3 regions of the Cohnella candida genome follow, and region 1 is predicted to be linked to each of the others. Evidence: riboswitches for the same ligand, from Rfam matches in the RefSeq annotation. Region 1 holds a riboswitch; each other region holds the start of a gene.
The links. Region 1 has a riboswitch for cyclic di-AMP ahead of EAV92_RS12895 (KamA family radical SAM protein). Riboswitches for the same ligand answer to the same signal wherever they lie in the genome.
Positions count from the first base shown of each region.

Region 2: linked by a shared signal. The riboswitch ahead of EAV92_RS20235 (C40 family peptidase) and the one ahead of EAV92_RS12895 (KamA family radical SAM protein) in region 1 are both predicted to bind cyclic di-AMP.
Region 3: linked by a shared signal. The riboswitch ahead of EAV92_RS01615 (TrkH family potassium uptake protein) and the one ahead of EAV92_RS12895 (KamA family radical SAM protein) in region 1 are both predicted to bind cyclic di-AMP.

Region 1 covers NZ_CP033433.1:2,767,808-2,773,592, reverse strand. Annotated here, with positions in the region: gene EAV92_RS12915 (DUF4432 family protein) at 1-1,062, shown strand, start outside; gene greA (transcription elongation factor GreA) at 1,181-1,654, shown strand; gene EAV92_RS12905 (GntR family transcriptional regulator) at 1,832-2,467, shown strand; gene EAV92_RS12900 (TIR domain-containing protein) at 2,652-3,083, shown strand; cyclic di-AMP (ydaO/yuaA leader) riboswitch at 3,202-3,344, shown strand; gene EAV92_RS12895 (KamA family radical SAM protein) at 3,460-4,629, shown strand; gene EAV92_RS12890 (ATP-binding protein) at 4,643-5,785, opposite strand, start outside.
Region 2 covers NZ_CP033433.1:4,376,564-4,382,348, forward strand. Annotated here, with positions in the region: gene EAV92_RS20225 (ABC transporter substrate-binding protein) at 1-219, opposite strand, end outside; gene EAV92_RS20230 (TFIIB-type zinc ribbon-containing protein) at 419-757, shown strand; gene EAV92_RS20235 (C40 family peptidase) at 824-1,330, opposite strand; cyclic di-AMP (ydaO/yuaA leader) riboswitch at 1,336-1,472, opposite strand; gene EAV92_RS20240 (hypothetical protein) at 1,712-2,527, opposite strand; gene EAV92_RS20245 (M1 family metallopeptidase) at 2,540-4,525, opposite strand.
Region 3 covers NZ_CP033433.1:329,107-334,891, forward strand. Annotated here, with positions in the region: gene uvrC (excinuclease ABC subunit UvrC) at 1-109, shown strand, start outside; gene EAV92_RS01610 (CPBP family glutamic-type intramembrane protease) at 159-1,841, opposite strand; cyclic di-AMP (ydaO/yuaA leader) riboswitch at 2,112-2,281, shown strand; gene EAV92_RS01615 (TrkH family potassium uptake protein) at 2,401-3,723, shown strand; gene EAV92_RS01620 (potassium channel family protein) at 3,749-4,411, shown strand; gene EAV92_RS01625 (ArsB/NhaD family transporter) at 4,544-5,785, shown strand, end outside.

The sequences.
Region 1 (5,785 bases):
GTCGGGGCTGCCGGAGGACGGGCGTCGCTGAAGGTTAGACGGGATGCGGGGGGCGCGACCTTGCATGAGATCGAGCTTCATAACGGAGCTCTGACCTTCACTGTGCTGCCGGAAAGGGGGCTCGACATCGGGGAGATCGTCCTGGATGGCGAAAAAATGAGCTGGGAGCGGGGGGACAGCTGCCTGCTGCATCCGGATCGAGTGGACTTGACGGCAGGCGGCGGAACGGGCTGGCTGCAGGGCTTTTACGCCGCCGTTGCCTCGATCGGCCCCGAATTGTTCGGCACGCCGGGAGAAGGATATACGCTCCACGGCACCGGTTCCTATTCTCCGGCCGATTTGCGCAGCATCGCGGTTTGGGCGGATGAGGAGGGGCTGACCTTCGAAGGGAGCGTCAGCGTCGTCGGTTACGGGGAACGGCCCCAGTTCGGGAAACGGGTGCGACTGTTCACTCGCTGGGGCTCGGAATGCCTGCTCCGCGAGGAAACGACGACGAATCTGTCGGACCGCGCGTTGACGCTGGACGACGGCTATCACGTCCAGTTGTGCGGACCGTTTCTGCATGAAGGAGGCCGCTATGTGCTGCCCGTATCCTCGGAGGCGATGCTGCTGAGGGATAACGCCCCGCCGGAAGAGGATCCGCTGCGGATTCCTCCGATCTCGGAAGGCCTCTCGCCCATCCGCTGCTACCAATACGTTCCGGAAGCCGTACGCGGCTTGGAGGAACGGGCGGAGCTGCGCGATTATGTGGAGGCGATGCCGCAGCGGGCGGGATTCGCCGCCGAAATGGTCGTGAACGCTTCCGGAGACGCCGCCGGATACGTGATCCGGCCGCTGTCCGCCTTCCCTCGTTCGCTGATTGCCAAGGAAATCTCCGAATACGGATTCATGTTCGCGCTGGAGCCTTGCCGAACGAGGCCGAACCGCATGTCCCAGAAACACACGGACGGCGAAGCTTTCATTTTGCCGCCGGGCGGAAGCGATACGACCCAATGCCTCATCGGAGTCACGCAGGATCGGTCGCTGATCGGGGATCTTGAAAAGAAAATTCACCGCGGGTGAATGAAATGTCGGCCTGATGATCGTTTTTGAGCGATTGTCAGGTTTTTTCTTTTACTAGGGATTCTCGAGACATTAAGGTAAAATGGGATCTAACGCTAAAAAATGGGGAGTTTGAACGATGAGCAACGAAGAAGTCATTTTGACGCCGGAGGGCTTACAGAAACTGAAAGAGGAGCTCCACGAGCTGAAGACAGTGAAACGTAGGGAACTTGCGGAGAGGCTGAAAGTGGCGATCAGTTACGGCGACCTGAAGGAAAACAGCGAGTACCATTCGGCAAAGGACGATCAGGCGTTCATGGAAACCCGGATTCTGCAGCTGGAGCGCATGTTGAAAGTGGCCCAAGTCGTGGACCCGGGAAGCGCGAGAGCCGATAAAATCAACGTAGGTTCGGTTGCCGTCTTGTATGACGTCGAATTCGAAGAAACCGTGGAATACCGGATTGTCGGCACGGCCGAAGCGAATGCGGCGGAAAACAGAATTTCCTACATGAGCCCGCTGGGGACTCAACTCATGGGCAGGAAAGTCGGCGACGTCATTGAAGTCAATGCTCCGATGGGCACCATTCAATACAAGCTTCTCGAAATCAAGTAGCGGGGTTCCAAACAAACAAGGGCACGGGTCACTCGGATCCGCGCCCTTGTTTGTCGTCGAATACGAAGGGGCCGAAAACATAGGCAAGACCCGTTTACATAAACGTTGAAAAGCCGTATGCTTGGGCTATTATGGGAATGTCGTCACTCGTCGAGAATAAGGGGAAGAGACAGCCAAATGGCAGACACCACGGAAACGGCCGGTTATAAATCGATCGCGCTCGATCTCGCTCACCGGATCGTCAGCGGAGAATTTCCGGTCGGCAGCAAAATTTCGGGAAGATCCCTGCTCGCGGGGCAGTATCACGTTTCTCCAGAGACGATTCGCAAAGCGATCGGCCTGCTCAAGGACGAGAATATCGTTTCCGTCTCCCAAGGGAAGGAAAACGTCGTTCTTTCGGAACAGAAAGCAAGCGAGTACGTTACGAAAAACCATTACCTGAAATCCGTGTATTCCCTGAAGCAGGATCTGCAGCTGCTTCTTCGGCAAAAGAGAGAGATTGACCGGAAATTCGATTCCCTGCTGTCCGAGATCATTGAAGCCTCGGATCGCCTTCAGAATCTGAAGCCTTATCATCCCGTCGAAATCGAGGTCCGTGAGTCCTCCCACACCGTGGGCAAGACGATCGCCGATTTGCAATTCTGGCAAAACACGGGGGCGACCATTATCGCCTTGCGACGGGGAACGGGCGTATCGATCTCGCCCGGACCCCATGTCGTGATCCGGGAAAGCGACGTGCTGGTCGTCGTCGGGGACGAAAAAACGTATCAAAAAACCGAGCAGTTCATCAACCAACCGCGCAAGGAAGCTTGACCTCGTTCCTCTAAAGCACGAACCGCCCGTGGGGCGGTTTTTTATTGCATTGTTTTACAAACAACTTTTAAACGGTTAATAGGTTGTCAGTGTGGTTCGGTTTTGATATCATGAGGGTAGTTGAGCCTGTTCACGAGGGCTCTTCTTTGTTTTACAAGCCATATCCGCGAGGTGTAGCGAGGCCGTGTCAAACGATCGGGAACGGGAACGCACCTATAAACTGTATTTAAGCCATACCTGGAATCATAATCATTCCGTTCGGGAACTCAAATCTTTTATGGACGCCGAGGAGGCGTTCCGGTATCAGTCGTATTCCATCTCTCCTCATCATCCGGTTCATGCTGCGATGGAAGAACGGAAACTGTACGAGTTGATCAAAAGCAAAATGAAATTTTGCGATGCCGTGATTTTGCTGTGCGGCGTTTATCCGTCTTACAGTCGATGGATCAACAAAGAGCTGATCGCCTGTAAAGAGGAGCTTCGCAAACCGTTGATTGCGGTCGAACGCTACGGCTCGGCGAAAACCTCGCTGCTGGTCAAAGAAAACGCGGATCTTATCGTGGACTGGAATGCCGAAGCGATCACCGGCGCCATTCGGAAACTGGTCGAACCTTGATGGGATCCAACGGGCGAGGAAGAAAATTTTTACAAACAACTTCAATATAAAAATGAGTTGTCAGATTGGAAAGTCTTTGTTATAGTGGAAATAATTCGGTTGTCAACTTTCTCAACTCCATATTGAACAGCTTAGTTTCCGGCAAGAGCCGGGAAGCGGGGGAACCAATTTTTTGGGGCGAATCGGTCCGCGTTCAGGACCGTAGGGAACCATCTATCCCGAGTCCGTCAGCTAACCTCGTCAGCTTTGGATGGGTCAGGCATCTTCAGGCGCGGCTTCACCGCGTCTGTCTTTCGACCCGTACAGCGGGTCTTTTTCATTTGCCGAGGACCCTTCAAATAAAGGCAATCCACCCTATTTTGAAGGAGGGAGTCGTATGGCGAAGCCCAAGTATATCACCGATCTGGCCAGAATCCGGCAAATCCCGGAGCATGAAAGAGAGCTGCTGAAGCGAATAACGGACAAATTCGTTTTCCGGGTGAACGATTATTATTTGGATTTGATCGATTGGGAGGATCCGTCGGACCCGATTCGCAAATTGGTGATTCCAAATGCGGACGAACTGAGCGAATACGGCAGATGGGATGCTTCGGACGAGGATACGAATTACGTCGTACCGGGCTGCCAGCATAAATACCGTTCCACGGCGTTGCTGATCGTGTCGGAAGTATGCGGGGCTTATTGCCGGTACTGCTTCCGAAAAAGGCTGTTTCGCAACGATGTGAACGAGGCTGTGACGGACGTGGAGCCGGGGCTGAAGTATATCGCGGAACACCCGGAGATCAGCAATGTCCTGCTGACGGGCGGAGACAGCTTGATTCTGGGGACGCCGAAGCTGAAGGCGATCTTCGAGAGGCTGAGGGAGATCGAGCACGTGAAGATCATCCGGCTCGGGTCCAAGCTGCCGGTTTTCAATCCGATGCGGATTTACGAGGACGAGGAGCTGCTCGAGACGATCCGTGTTCATTCCACGCCGGAGAAGCGGATTTACGTCATGGCGCATATTAACCATCCGAGAGAAATCACGAAGGAGGCGGTTCGGGGTTTCGACGCGCTTCATCGGGCCGGTGCCATCGTCGTGAACCAAACTCCCGTGCTGAGAGGAATTAACGACGATCCGCGCGTGTTGGGGGAACTGCTTGACCGGTTGTCGTGGGCGGGCGTTACGCCGTACTATTTTTTCGTGAATCGCCCTGTCGCCGGCAATCGGGCGTTCGTCCTTCCGCTGGCGGAAGTGTATGAGATCGTGGAGAAAGCGAAGTCGTACACTTCCGGATTGGGCAAGCGCGTCCGGCTGTCGATGAGCCATACATCGGGAAAAATCGAAATCCTGGCCATCGAGGGCGGCAAAGCGTATTTAAAATATCACCAATCCCGCGACGGAGAGTACGGCAAGTTCATGGTGCTCGATTGCCCTCCCGAAGCCGCATGGTTCGACGACCTGCCGGGGAACGAACGTTACTGGAAGAAGCCGGTTAAACGCACGGAAGCGGTCGTCTCGGTGAACGCACTGCCGGAATTTCCTCCTCGCAAACAGACGGTTTAGCCGGCAGCGAAGCTTAACGACCGATCAGGGAAATCCCCTGATCGGTTTTTTGCGTATTGTCATCCGCATCCGCCTGAACGGGCATCTCGGTGAGTAGAGGCAATTTGACCGTAAATGAGGAGCCTTGGTCCAGTACGCTTCGAGCGTCCAGCGATCCGCCGTGGTCTTGAATGATTTTTTTGCAGATCGAGAGTCCGAGCCCCGTGCCGCTTTCCTTCGTCGTGAAGAACGGCGTAAAAATCTTTTCCATCTGTTCCTGCGTCATGCCGCTGCCCGTATCTTCGATCTCGATGAAACAATGCTTCGTGTCGCCGCGCAGCCGGATATGAACCGAACCCGATTCCTTCATGGCTTCGAAGGAGTTGCGGATCAAGTTGAGCAGCACTTGAACCAATTTGTCTTTGTCTACCAAAACCTGCAGGGGCTCGTCCGACCGTTCGTGGTGGATCAGATGGCCCAAAAGGGCGGCTTCGGACTCCGTTAAATAGAGAACCCTGTCGATGCAGCTTTGGACCAGTTCCGGTTTCATGTTGCTGATATGCGGCTTCGCGAATTGAAGAAATTCGGCCGTCAACTCGCTCATCCGCGTAATTTCGCTCATGACCAGGTCGAACCAGGGCTTCATCGTATAATCGTTGTTTTTGGAAATTTGCATGAAGCCTTTGATCGTGGTCAGCGGATTCCGGATTTCATGAGCCATGCCCGCGGCAAGCTCTCCCACCATTCTCAGCTTTTCTTCTTGGAAGCGGATTTCCTCACGCAGCAGCCAACCGTTGCGTTTGTTCTGGAACAGGCGGTCCTCGGCCATCGAGATGAGGACGGCGGCCGTGGCGGCTTCCTGCGGGTAATTCGAAACGGCATAGGTCACGAAAAAACCGAAATGGTTGCTATCCATGAGACGGTCGACTTCGGCGAGGAGGTTGTCCTTTTGGGGGACGGCGACGGCGAAGCGGTCTCCCGCATAACGGGACATGGCGAGCGAATCCTTAAACGTCTTCTTCAATTTCGAAGACATATTGATCATGATTTCGTTGCCGTTATGGATGTTCGGCGTATGGTAAGATTTGAAATCCTGCAGATCCAGGGTGATGAGAGCGAACTCGCGGTCCTGGTCGACGAGGTCTTGGATCGCCTTGAGGAAGCAGTCGTAGTTCAG
Region 2 (5,785 bases), 1.6 Mb from region 1:
GCTCTGCGTGTTGACGACTTCGATCTCCACCTCGGGATGCAGGGCGGAGAAGAGCATGCCGTACTGGTCGAAAAACGACCTTTCGTCATAGTACATGACCTTCAGCGTGACGGGTTCCGCGCGCTTCTCGGCGCCGGCGTCTCCGAAGCTGCAGCCGGCCAACAGGCTTGCCGTCAACGCGAACGGAAAGACGTAACGGGTCCAACGGTAGCGATTCAATTTCCCCACTCCTCCCATTTCTTTTCCTTGTTTCTCTATGATTCGACTCTATTATCTTCCAAGTGGAATCCATTTCCTAGGGAAATAAGGAAATGTTATGAGATTTTAGGGAAAATTTAGGGAGGGGGAGCGCGGAACCGCATGGCCGTTCGGCCGTATGGAATGAGGGCAAACCTGAATTTAAAGGAGGTTGAAGAGCATGAATTGCCCGGTATGCGACAATTCGCGCCTGAGAGAGGTTGAGAAGAACGGCATCCTGATCGACGTCTGCCCGACATGCAAAGGGGTTTGGCTGGATCGGGGGGAATTGGAGAAGCTGATGACGGACGTGCGCGAGGTGCGTCAGGATTACAACGAGTGGTATTATGCGGACTCGGACCGCCGGAACGATCCGTCCCAATATCCGCCGCAACAGCAGCCGCCTTATCCGCAGCAGCAAAGCCGCCAACCGTATTACGGGAGCCACCCGCAGGGACATCCGAAACACTACAAAAAGAAAAAGAGCGTACTGGACGTTTTCGGAGACTTGTTTGACTGATTCCGCGCGGTGGTAATAAAAAACGAAGACCCGCTTGAGCGGGCCTTCGTCCTCGGTTCAGCCAAGTCATCCAGCGGCGGATTCGTCGTCCGCTCCCGCGGCGACGTCCGGATCGGTGGCGACTTCCTGATAAGTGTCGGTATCCATCACGCGGCGTGCTCCGATGTAGCGTTTCACGTAGTAATCCGCCGACAAAGAGTCGATCGTTACCCCGCGGGTAAAGGAAGCGTGGGCGAATTTGCCGTCGCCAACGTAGATTCCTACGTGCGAAACACCATGACCGCTCGTGTTGAAGAATACCAGGTCGCCCGCGCGAAGATCGGCGCGAGCCACTTTTTTGCCGCGTTGGAACTGTTCCTTCGAGCTGCGCGGAAGCGTGATCCCGAGCTTCTTGAAGACGTATCCGGTAAATCCGGAGCAGTCGAATCCGCCCGTGGTCGTTCCTCCGTAGTCGTAATCGACGCCGATCACTTTGCCGATCGTGTCGTCCAGCTTGGAGTCAGCAAACGCGCTTCCGACTTGGAAGGCAAGCAAAAAAGCAAGAGAAAGCAGCAAAACGGAAACTTTACGCAAGACTGGGTGTCCCCTTCCGATGCCTACGAGGTTAGCTGGAGGGTTCGGTTGAAGGTTCCCTATGGCCACTGTGTTGCGAGGCCAATTCACCCGTAATGGTTCCCCCGTTTCCCGGTGCACGGGAATTCGGCAATTTTTTCACACAGCCCTAAATATTCGCTTTTTGCGGCGGACTTCCTGCTCCCCAAGGATTAGAATTCCTTAATCTTTGCCTCCCAATCGACTCTTTGAACCTCCTTTCAAGGCGGTTTTTTAGTTGCCCGTAAAACGCGCAACCCCCGCCCGCAAGCGCCGGAGCGGCTTACGGACGGGGATTTCCCGGGCAGGAATTGTCGAATGACGACCGGGACTTCGGGCATGAGACGGACGGAAAAAACAGGCTTACTCGTTTCCCCTCCAGACCGCGAATTGGGAGGCGGCGGTCCAGAGGGACAGCAGGGTGCGCACGAAGTGGAAAGCTTGGTGAAGCGCCACGGCGATAAAACCCGACCAGAGGAGAGAGACGGACGACACGGCTGCGGATGCGGCGGCGCCGATGCCGGCCATCGCCAGCGAGACGGCCAGAAGCGGCAACGCCCGGGACAGGGCTTGCATCAGTGCTTTGCCGAAGCCTTCGCGGCTGACGGCGCCGAATTGAAGGCATTGGAACAGCACGTGGACGACGAAGCCCCAGATGAGCCATCCCGCCGCATAGGGTAGCAGCTCCCGGATCCAGCTTCCGGGAGAGCCGGCGCTGAAGAACCGGTCCTTGGCCATCGGCAGCAGCCAGACGGCGGGAAGCAGCGCGAGGGCGTTCTCCAGCCAGTAGAGCAGCACGACCGGTTTCCACGCTTGCCGGATGCCGGCGAGCATGCGGGTGCCGCTCTTCTCTTCTTCCGAATGGCGGAAGGAGTAATAGAGGCCGGCGTTGATCAAGGGAGAGACGATCATCCGGAACAGCAGCAAGCCTGCCAGCAGCCAGAGAAGCGGGTCGAGCAAATCGGTCCGAAGCAGCCGGAATTCCGCTTCGATCAGGAACAGCGGAATCGCGTTCGCGTTCGGGTGAAGGTCGGGATACCGCGCGAGCACGGGCGTCACCACGGAGTCTACCAGCCGGAACAGGAAGAATCCCCACAATAAGCGATACAGAAATAAGAGAACCCCTACATACTTATGCCGGACCGTCATGTCCCATCCCTTGCCGAGCCATCTTCTCATGCGGCGCTCACCTCACCATGCGAATGTGCTGAAGAAGCTTTCCAGCGCCTGGGCGACGCCGGTCGTCCATTTGACCCGTTCCTTGGAGGGGACTTCCGCCTTCAGGAAGTTGTTGTAGCGCCGGTTGTCCAGGACGACCGACAGGTTCGGGTCCACGGCCGCATAGAGCAGCGGGGATGCCGAATCGAGCTGCAATTGGGTCTGGTTCTGCGCTCCGTCCCACTGTCTGCGTTCCGTCCGGCCGTCCGCGTAGCCAAGCGCGAGAGTGACCGGCTGCGGGCTGCCTCCTTTGCGCTTGAGCGTCACCAAGGTGCGATAGCCGCCCTGCTCGGTTTTGTGGGAATCGATCGATTCGATGGAGAAGTCGGCCGTCTCCCCGCGGTACACGTAAGCGCCGAAGAAATCGTTCCATTTGAGCTTCGTCACGTTTTCGGCCACCTTTTGAAAATCCGCCGTGGACGGGTGTTTGAACCGGTATTTCTGGAAATAGGCGCGCAGGATTTTGTTCATCGTCTTCTCTCCGACCTGCCGCTCCATGGCCGTCAGCACGAGTTTGGCCCGCAGGTACACGTTATCCGCGTAGCCGTCCGGTTTGCCGTAGTGCCAGGCGAACTGGTGCAGCGGTTCGGGATCGGTGAGGTAGCTTCCTTCCACGGCCGTGTTCGGCGAAACGCCGTAAATGGCGGACATCAGCTTGTCTTCGGAGTAGGAGGTGAAGCCCTCATCCAGCCAAGCCTCTTCGAACTCGTTGGAGGCAGCCATGCCGTACCAATATTGGTGCGCGATTTCGTGAACGAGGGTCCGCTCCAGCTCGTAACCCGGACTGGCGCTCTTGGCGGCTGCGGCGGTGACGAGCGTCGGGTATTCCATGCCGCCGGCTCCGGCGCCTCCCGCGGGGGGCACGACCACGGACAGCGTCGAATAGGGATATTCCCCGTACCAGGAGGCCAGCTTGGAGAGCGACGATTTGGCCGCGTGCAGGTAGCGGTCTTTCAAGTCCTTATGAAGCGGGTCCAAATAAAGGCGGATTCGGACGCCGGGGATGCCGGGGGCGGAGAAGGAATCCTCGTAATAGACGAATTGAGGCGACGCGGACCAGGCAAAATCGTGCACGTCGTCGGCGTAATATTGGTACGTCTTGCGTCCCTGGACCGAAGCGGGGGATTTCGTCTGGAAGCCCGTCGCGGCGACGGTATAGTTGTCGGGCACATTGATCCGCACGCTGTAGATGCCGAAGTCCGAGTAAAATTCGGAGTTGCCGTGGTACTGGTGAAGGTTCCAGCCTTCCGTCGTGCGGCCGCGCATGCCGACCGTCTCGTAAACCGCGACTTTCGGGAACCATTGCCCGGCCATGACGAAATCGCCGGCGGTGCCCATGCGGGCGAACACTTGGGGAAGCGTGACCTTGAAATTCATTTTGAGGGTCACCGACGCGCCCGGCTTGACCGCTTCCGGCAGGCGCAGCGTGGCGAGCGTGCGGTCCTGCTTGTTGCCGTCGTCGGGCTGGACATAGTGCAGGCGGGGCAAGAGGGTTTCGCCTTCTTCCGTCGTCAGCGCGGCGATTTCCATCGCTCCGTAGCTGCCGGGCGCCATGGCGTCGCCGCGAAGCTGGCCGCCGGATTCCTTGAGGAACGTGCTGCCGGGGGAGAAGGCGTTCGGATACAAGTGGAAATAGAGATCCGAGACCGATTTCCGGCCGGGATTTTTCCAGGTGACCGTCTGCTGCCCCGTCAGCGTGTTGTCCGGGTTCAAGGTCACGGAGATATGGTATTCGGTCACGCGCTGGCTGAGGACGACCGGCTTCGGCTGTATGGGCGCCGCCTCCGGCTGGGGAGCTTTGGGCACGGCGGCGGGCGGAGCCTTGCCGGAGGCCTGGGCGATGGCCGGCCAGGCATATTGCGTTTCCAGCGCGTCCGCGAACCCGAACCGGATCGAGAATACGAGGGCGACGGCGGCTGCGGTGAAAAGAAGCAGGCGTAGCGTGCGGCGCTTCGGCATAACGGATAACCCTCCCGTTGACAAGCATCTACGGACATCTATATGCGGGTTGTCCGCGGATTATTTCTGCTTGTCTGAGGGCGGGGGCGGTTATTGGAAGCCCAGCTTCTTGCTGGCCGTTCTTGTGGCAAACCGCTATTACCCAATAAGAAGCTGCACAGTGAGCATCAGCTTGACGAAACACTCGGTGACCGCAAAACCCGCACGATTCCTTGTGACATCCACGACAATATGGCGCTTACAAGTCTAGCTCGATCACGATGCCTATGTCAGCTGCATGTCCAGCGCCTGTTACGGCAGCGAAGCCCGTAAGCTTGTATCGATCAGGACATTCAGATCTCGGAGTAACCCGGCCTGTTCCGACGTGAGCAATGCCGACGCACGGATTCCTCGCGATACGGTCGTTTACGACCACGGCATCAACGCTACTGTGGATTGCTATTTCAATGATGCGGAAAACGTGGTGACGATAATCGTATAGTCCGGGCTGACGTAGGTCTAGGCGATCAGCGTCGTCGCAACTCAATTTTCCGCCGTTTTTGCAGTGAAACCAGCAAAAACGGTGGAATCATTTATTTTTAGCGTAATGGGCTAAAAACTTCGCGAGAACTAAATCGGAAAAAATAGAAAGCCTTGCATAACCTATTAGGCCAGCGAGGCTTTCAATTTACTTTACTTCATTATACTTTTGATTCCATAAGGGAAAAGTACCAATGTATTGTGACGCTGCGATCTGTATATATGGATTTTTACTCGCAGTTTTTAAGCACAATCAGCGCATCATCCCATCAATGGTTTTCTCCTCGCGTAATCCTATCGCTAATCCTTCTGTTAAGGAATATGAAAAAATTAAAGCCTATAATCCATAACGCAAGTGATATTAAATAAACAGAAACATCAATTTCTGAATAAACAAACCCAATTGTAAGAAGAACGATTAGGGCGATATTGGCAATAAACCAGCCGGCAATAAACCAGCCTTTCCTCTTAATACTAAAATCACCTTTAGAAGTTATTAGGTAATAGTTGTACCCTAAAAATGATCCAATATTAACGAACAATGGAGATTTATTCGCCATCTGAATGGAAATTGTTGCGGGTATAAGAATGCAGAGAATAAAAATGATATTCCGTTTGACAATAAAAGCAAATTTCAGAGATACCCCCCCTTTTTTTGATAAAACAAATTTGTAAAATTTAGATATTTGTAATAATCTTGTTGAAAATTTAGAAAAAATTAGATAATATGAAAACGAATTA
Region 3 (5,785 bases), 2.4 Mb from region 1:
GGATTTTCGCGCGCTCTCTATCGGCGAGGCGCTGGCGCGCCGGATCTTGGACGCGCTGAACGACGACAAACCGGCTGCCGATACGGAATCGGAGTTTTCACCTTCATAAGAAGAATGGCCTTCGCTTCCCTTAACCGGGAAACGAAGGCCATTTTTTATTATCCGCTCTTATTCCAACGCCGATGCACCCGGAAGACCGCGTAAGCGACGGCGGCGGGCAGAATGAAGCCGATCATGCTCGCGGCAGCGTCGCCCGGCAGGCCGTCGAACGCCAGCTGGACGCCCATGAGCACGGAATCCAGCACGATGTGCGCGAACAGGACGGCGAGGAAGCCGAACCGCAGCAGGAACCATCCGAACAGAAACGCCATGATGATCAACTCGATCAATCGCGAATAGGCGGGATAGACGGCATAGCCGACATGCCCGAACGCCCAGAACAGCCCCGGAGGGAACATGGCGACCGCCGTCAGTACGGTCGAAGCGCGGGGAGACGGCTCACGGCCAAGCAGACGTCTTGCCCCTCCGAGTAGCCAGCTTCGGAAAAGCCCGATGCCGAACAGCCGGCTCTGCAGCTCCTCCGAGATGCCGGCACACCACGCCAGAAGGAGCAGAAGCCAGGGGAACGTCATGTTGTAGGAAGATTGGCTGGCGTCGGAAGCCTGGAACATTCCGATTCCGTTCTCCAGCCCGACCAGAATGACCGACTGGACTCCGAGCAGGAGGAAGGCGAGCGGATACCCGGTTTTCATCCCGGACATGACCGCTTGGCCGAACCCCGGCTCCCGCCAACGGGGCCACAGCGGCTTGCCCATCGATCTCCATAGGCCGTCTCCTCCCACGGCGGAAAGGTAAGTAAAGAGTGCCATGCCCGCGAGAACGATGAAATTGGTGATGAGGATCGCATGGATCGCCGAGCTGTCCGCATTCTGCCCTTCTTGGAGCAGACCCGCGCGGAAGGCGGGCTGCATGTTCAGATAGAAACTGGTATACATCGCCAGAAACGCAACGGCCAAGCCGATGCCGCGCCGGAATGTCGTATATTCCCTTCGGGACGCGGAGTAGATGATCGCCATGATCAGCAAAACCAGTTGGGGAACGACGAAGCCTAAGGCGTTCAGCTTCACGGCTAATTTCGTCTGCCCGGCCATGTAGTCCGTGAAGCTTTGCGGGATCCGGATCTCGTACGAGACTTTGCCGTCGCGCCACGGGGGAACGGCTGAGGAAGCGGCGTTGAAGCCGGACGGAGCCGCAACCTTCAGTGCGAGACGGGCATCCGACAAGCCGGCTTTACGGGATAGAAAGGTATAGGTACCGGAAACGTCCGCGGGCTCGCCGTTCCATTCCCAATCCCCCGGTTTTTCTCCCCAGAATGCCGCGTAGGCCAAGGCGCGTTCGGCCCCGGATTTCGGATCCTCGTTCGCGGCGGCCGATGCGGCGGCACGGCTGTCCTGCCACCCGACGAGTTGCCCGGTTTCCATCTGAAGATAAAGCGTTAATCGTTCCTCTCCATACCGAAGATCGGCCCGATAGACGTCTGTCGGATGCCGGTCGGACCATTCCTTTTTATACTCATCCAGCAGCCCGTATTTCGAGAAATAGCCGACCGTGTCGCTGTCGGAGAGATGGGTAAGATCCAAGCCCGTCGGTTCTCCGGCGATGCCGAACCGTTCGGCGGCTATTTTCACGGCGGCTTGCTCGGCCGCCCCGCGGCTTAACGCGTTCCCTGCGTCGCGGTTCCAAAGAAGGGGGAATACTTGAATGAAGAGAAATACGACGAGTCCGATTCCTGCCGCCCATCCCCATAACGGGTTTGCGGACTTTTGCCCGATTCGGCGCAAAATCACCGCTCCTTTAACGAAAGCCTGTCAAGTAAACGCATACAGCAAGCGTAGCATATTCGAAACCTTGAATTCCAATGAAAAAGCATCGATTTTCGAAGTGAGACGAAGATAATGGCACGATAATGCATGCGCGCATCTTCTTCATCCGGAACGGATTCCGTTTTATCGCTGCATTTGCCCGGATTGGCCGAAATTTGCTGTTGTCGCGTTTTGAGGGAAGGACTATAATGCGAAAGTACGCTTGTTAACCGGATATTTTACAATAAAATAGTCAAACAGCCGAATTTCAATGGATGAAAACGGGGGAACCAACCATGCCGCGGAACGACCCAGCGGCTACCCGGGGTGAATTCGACCGCGCCAGCCGCGGAACGATAGGGCAGCCTGTTCGAGCCCGAACCCGTCAGCTAACCTCGCAGGCTGCACGGAACAGGACTCGCATGCGCGTTATGAGCATTGGGGTTCCAATGCTTTTTTTGTTGCCCGGAATACCGGCTAAGCAACGATTCAGGACCATCTACCCGAGGTGACTTCTTTGTTCAGCAAACTTTACCGGATGCTCGTCGCGTCGCCGCCGAAGCTGCTCGTGCTCGGCTTCGCTTTGATCATCCTTGTCGGCGCCGAGCTGCTGACGCTGCCGATCGCATCCGCCGCCGGTCACTCGACCCGTTGGATCGACGCGCTGTTCACGGCGACGTCGGCGACTTGCGTGACCGGCTTGGTCGTCGTCGATACCGGCACTTATTATTCGACTTTCGGCCAGCTCGTGATTCTCTCGCTCATCCAGATCGGCGGCCTCGGCTTCATGACGATGGCGACCCTGTTCGCGGTTTTCCTGAAACGGCGGATTTCGCTGAAGGAAAGGCTGGTGCTGCAGGAAGCGCTCAACCAGTCCAGCATCGAAGGCATCGTCCGTCTCGTCCGCAAGGTGCTCTTCTATACCTTATGCATCGAAGCGGCGGGAGCAGTATCGTTTACCTTGCGGTTCATGTTTGACATGTCTCCCGGGCGTGCGCTGTACTACGGTATTTTCCATGCGGTCTCCTTTTTCAACAACGCGGGTTTCGATATCATGGGGCACTTCCGGAGCTTCACGATGTACGTTGGGGACCCGGTGATGAACTTGACGGCCGCTCTGTTGATCTTCCTTGGCGGTATCGGCTTCGTCGTATTGGCCGACCTGGTGGAATACAGGACGAAGCGAAAGCTGTCGCTGCACTCGAAAGTCGCCCTCAGCATGTCGGGGCTGCTGATCGCGGCCGGCGCGGTCATCATCTTCATCTTCGAATACACGAACAGCCTGACGATGGGGCCTCTCAGTTTCGGCGAGAAAGTTTTGGCGGCGTTTTTCCAATCGGTCTCTCCGCGTACGGCGGGCGTCAATACGGTGGATCTCGCTTCTCTCCGGCAGGCGACCCAATTCATCCTGATCGTGCTGATGTTTATCGGAGCTTCTCCGGGCTCGACGGGCGGCGGGATCAAAACGACGACTTTCGCGGCGCTGATCGGGGCCGTGAACACGATGATCCGGGGCAAGGAAGACGTCGTCATGTTCAATTATCGTCTGGCGAAAGAACGCGTCTACAAGGCGCTTACCGTGACGCTGTTCGCTTTGGCGCTCGTCATGGTCGCCACGATGGTGCTGTCCACGACGGAAGACCATCAATTCCTGATGATCCTGTTCGAAGTGACGTCGGCGTTCGGCACGGTCGGTCTTACGATGGGGCTGACGCCGGAATTGACGCTGGTCGGCAAAATCATCATCATCCTCATGATGTTCATCGGCAGGCTGGGGCCGCTGACGCTCTCGTACGCGATCGCGCCGAAGCCCGGCCGCGTGCTCTACCGCAATGCCGAAGGCAAAATCATCATCGGTTGACATTCAAAGGAGAAGAAACGATTCCATGAAATTGAACCAATTCGTCATCATCGGGCTGGGCCGGTTCGGCTCCAGCTTGGGCCGCGAGCTCGTCCAGCTCGGCTATGAAGTGCTCGGCGTCGACCGGGACGAGGAGAAAGTGGACGAAATGAGCAACGTGCTCACCCATGCGGTGGTGGCGGACGGTACGGACGAAGAGGTGCTTCGTTCCGTGGGCGTCCGGAACTTCGATTGCGGCGTGGTCGCGATCGGAGACGATATCCAGGCGAGCATTCTGGCCGCGATTCTGCTGAAGGACCTGGGCGTCAAAAAAGTCGTCGGGAAAGCGGTGAACGAGCTGCACGGGCGGGTGCTCGAGAAAATCGGCGTCGACCGCGTCGTTTACCCGGAGCGGGACATGGGCATTCGCGTCGCGCATCAGCTCGTGTCGCCGAATCTGCTCGATTACATCGAGCTGTCCAAAAACTATACGATCGCGGAGCTTGGCGTGCCGAAGTGCCTGTCCGGCAAAAGCCTGTCCGATATCAACCCGCGCGGCCGGTTCGGCTGCAGCGTCGTGGCGATCAACAAGCCGAAGGGCATGATCATCGCGCCGGTCGCCGACGACATCCTGTCGGAGAACGACGTCATGGTGGTCATCGGCACGAACCGGCAAATCGAAGAGTTCCAGGACTCGATCGAGAAATAGCGGCGCGGAATTCCGTTTACAGAGGTCGGATTCATCCCTTATACTGATGAGGTAACTTCATAAAATCGTTTCAACCGGTGGAGCCTGTCATTGACGGGCTCTTTTTGTCTTTTTCAGGGGAGGAAATCATTCATGGAACAACCCGCAATCATCGCTGTCTGCATTTTTCTCGCCATCTACGCACTGATCATTTCGGAGAAAATCCATCGCACGATCGTTGCCATGATCGGCGCGGTGTTGATGGTCGTCCTCGGCATCGTCGACCAGGAAACCGCTTTGCACCACATCGATTTCAATACGCTCGGCCTGCTCGTCGGGATGATGGTGATCGTCGCCATAACGGCCGACACGGGCGTGTTTAAATACGTCGCCGTATGGGCCGCCAAGAAAGCCGGGGGCAAACCCGTCCGGATCCTGATCGCCTTATGCCTGATCACCGCGATCGGTTCCGCCTTCCTCGACAACGTCACGACGATTCTGCTCATGGTTCCGGTCACGTTCAGCATGACGAGGCAGCTCCGGGTATCCCCGATGCCGTATCTCATAACCCAAATTCTGGCCTCGAACGTAGGGGGAACGGCTACCTTGATCGGAGATCCGCCGAATATCATGATCGGCAGCGAGGTCAAGGAACTTTCTTTCTCGGCCTTCATCGTCAATTTGGCCCCCATCGCGGCGATCATCATGCTGGTTTATGTCCCTCTTTTCATTCTGATGTTCCGCAAACGGCTGCAAACACAGCCCGAACATATCCGCAATCTGATGGAGATGGACGAAAAAGAGCTGATCCGCGATCGCGTCCTGCTGGCGAAAAGCTTGTCCGTGCTCGGCCTCACGATTCTCGGTTTCTTCCTGCACCAAACGTTTCACTTGGAATCCGCCACGGTCGCGCTCGCGGGCGCGTTCCTCCTGCTTCTGCTCACCGGGGAGCATGCCATGGAACACGCGCTCGGCAAAGTGGAATGGACGACGATTTTCTTTTTCGTCGGTTTGTTCGTTTTGGTGTCCGCCTTGGTGGAGACGGGCGTCATCGCCAAACTCGCGGAGCAGGCCGTCGAGTGGACCGGCGGAAATTTGACGGCTTCATCCATGCTGATCCTATGGCTCAGCGCGATCGCATCGGCTTTCCTGGACAACATTCCGTTCGTGGCCACGATGATTCCGATGATTCAGGAGATGGGGAACATGGGGGTCTCCAACCTGGAGCCGCTCTGGTGGAGCCTTGCGCTCGGGGCATGCTTAGGCGGTAACGGAACGCTCGTCGGGGCCAGCGCGAATCTTATCGCGGCAGGTCTGTCGGCCAAGGAAGGCCATCCGATCCGGTTCCTCGAATACATGAAAATCGGCTTCCCGCTCATGTTGCTTTCCGTCGTG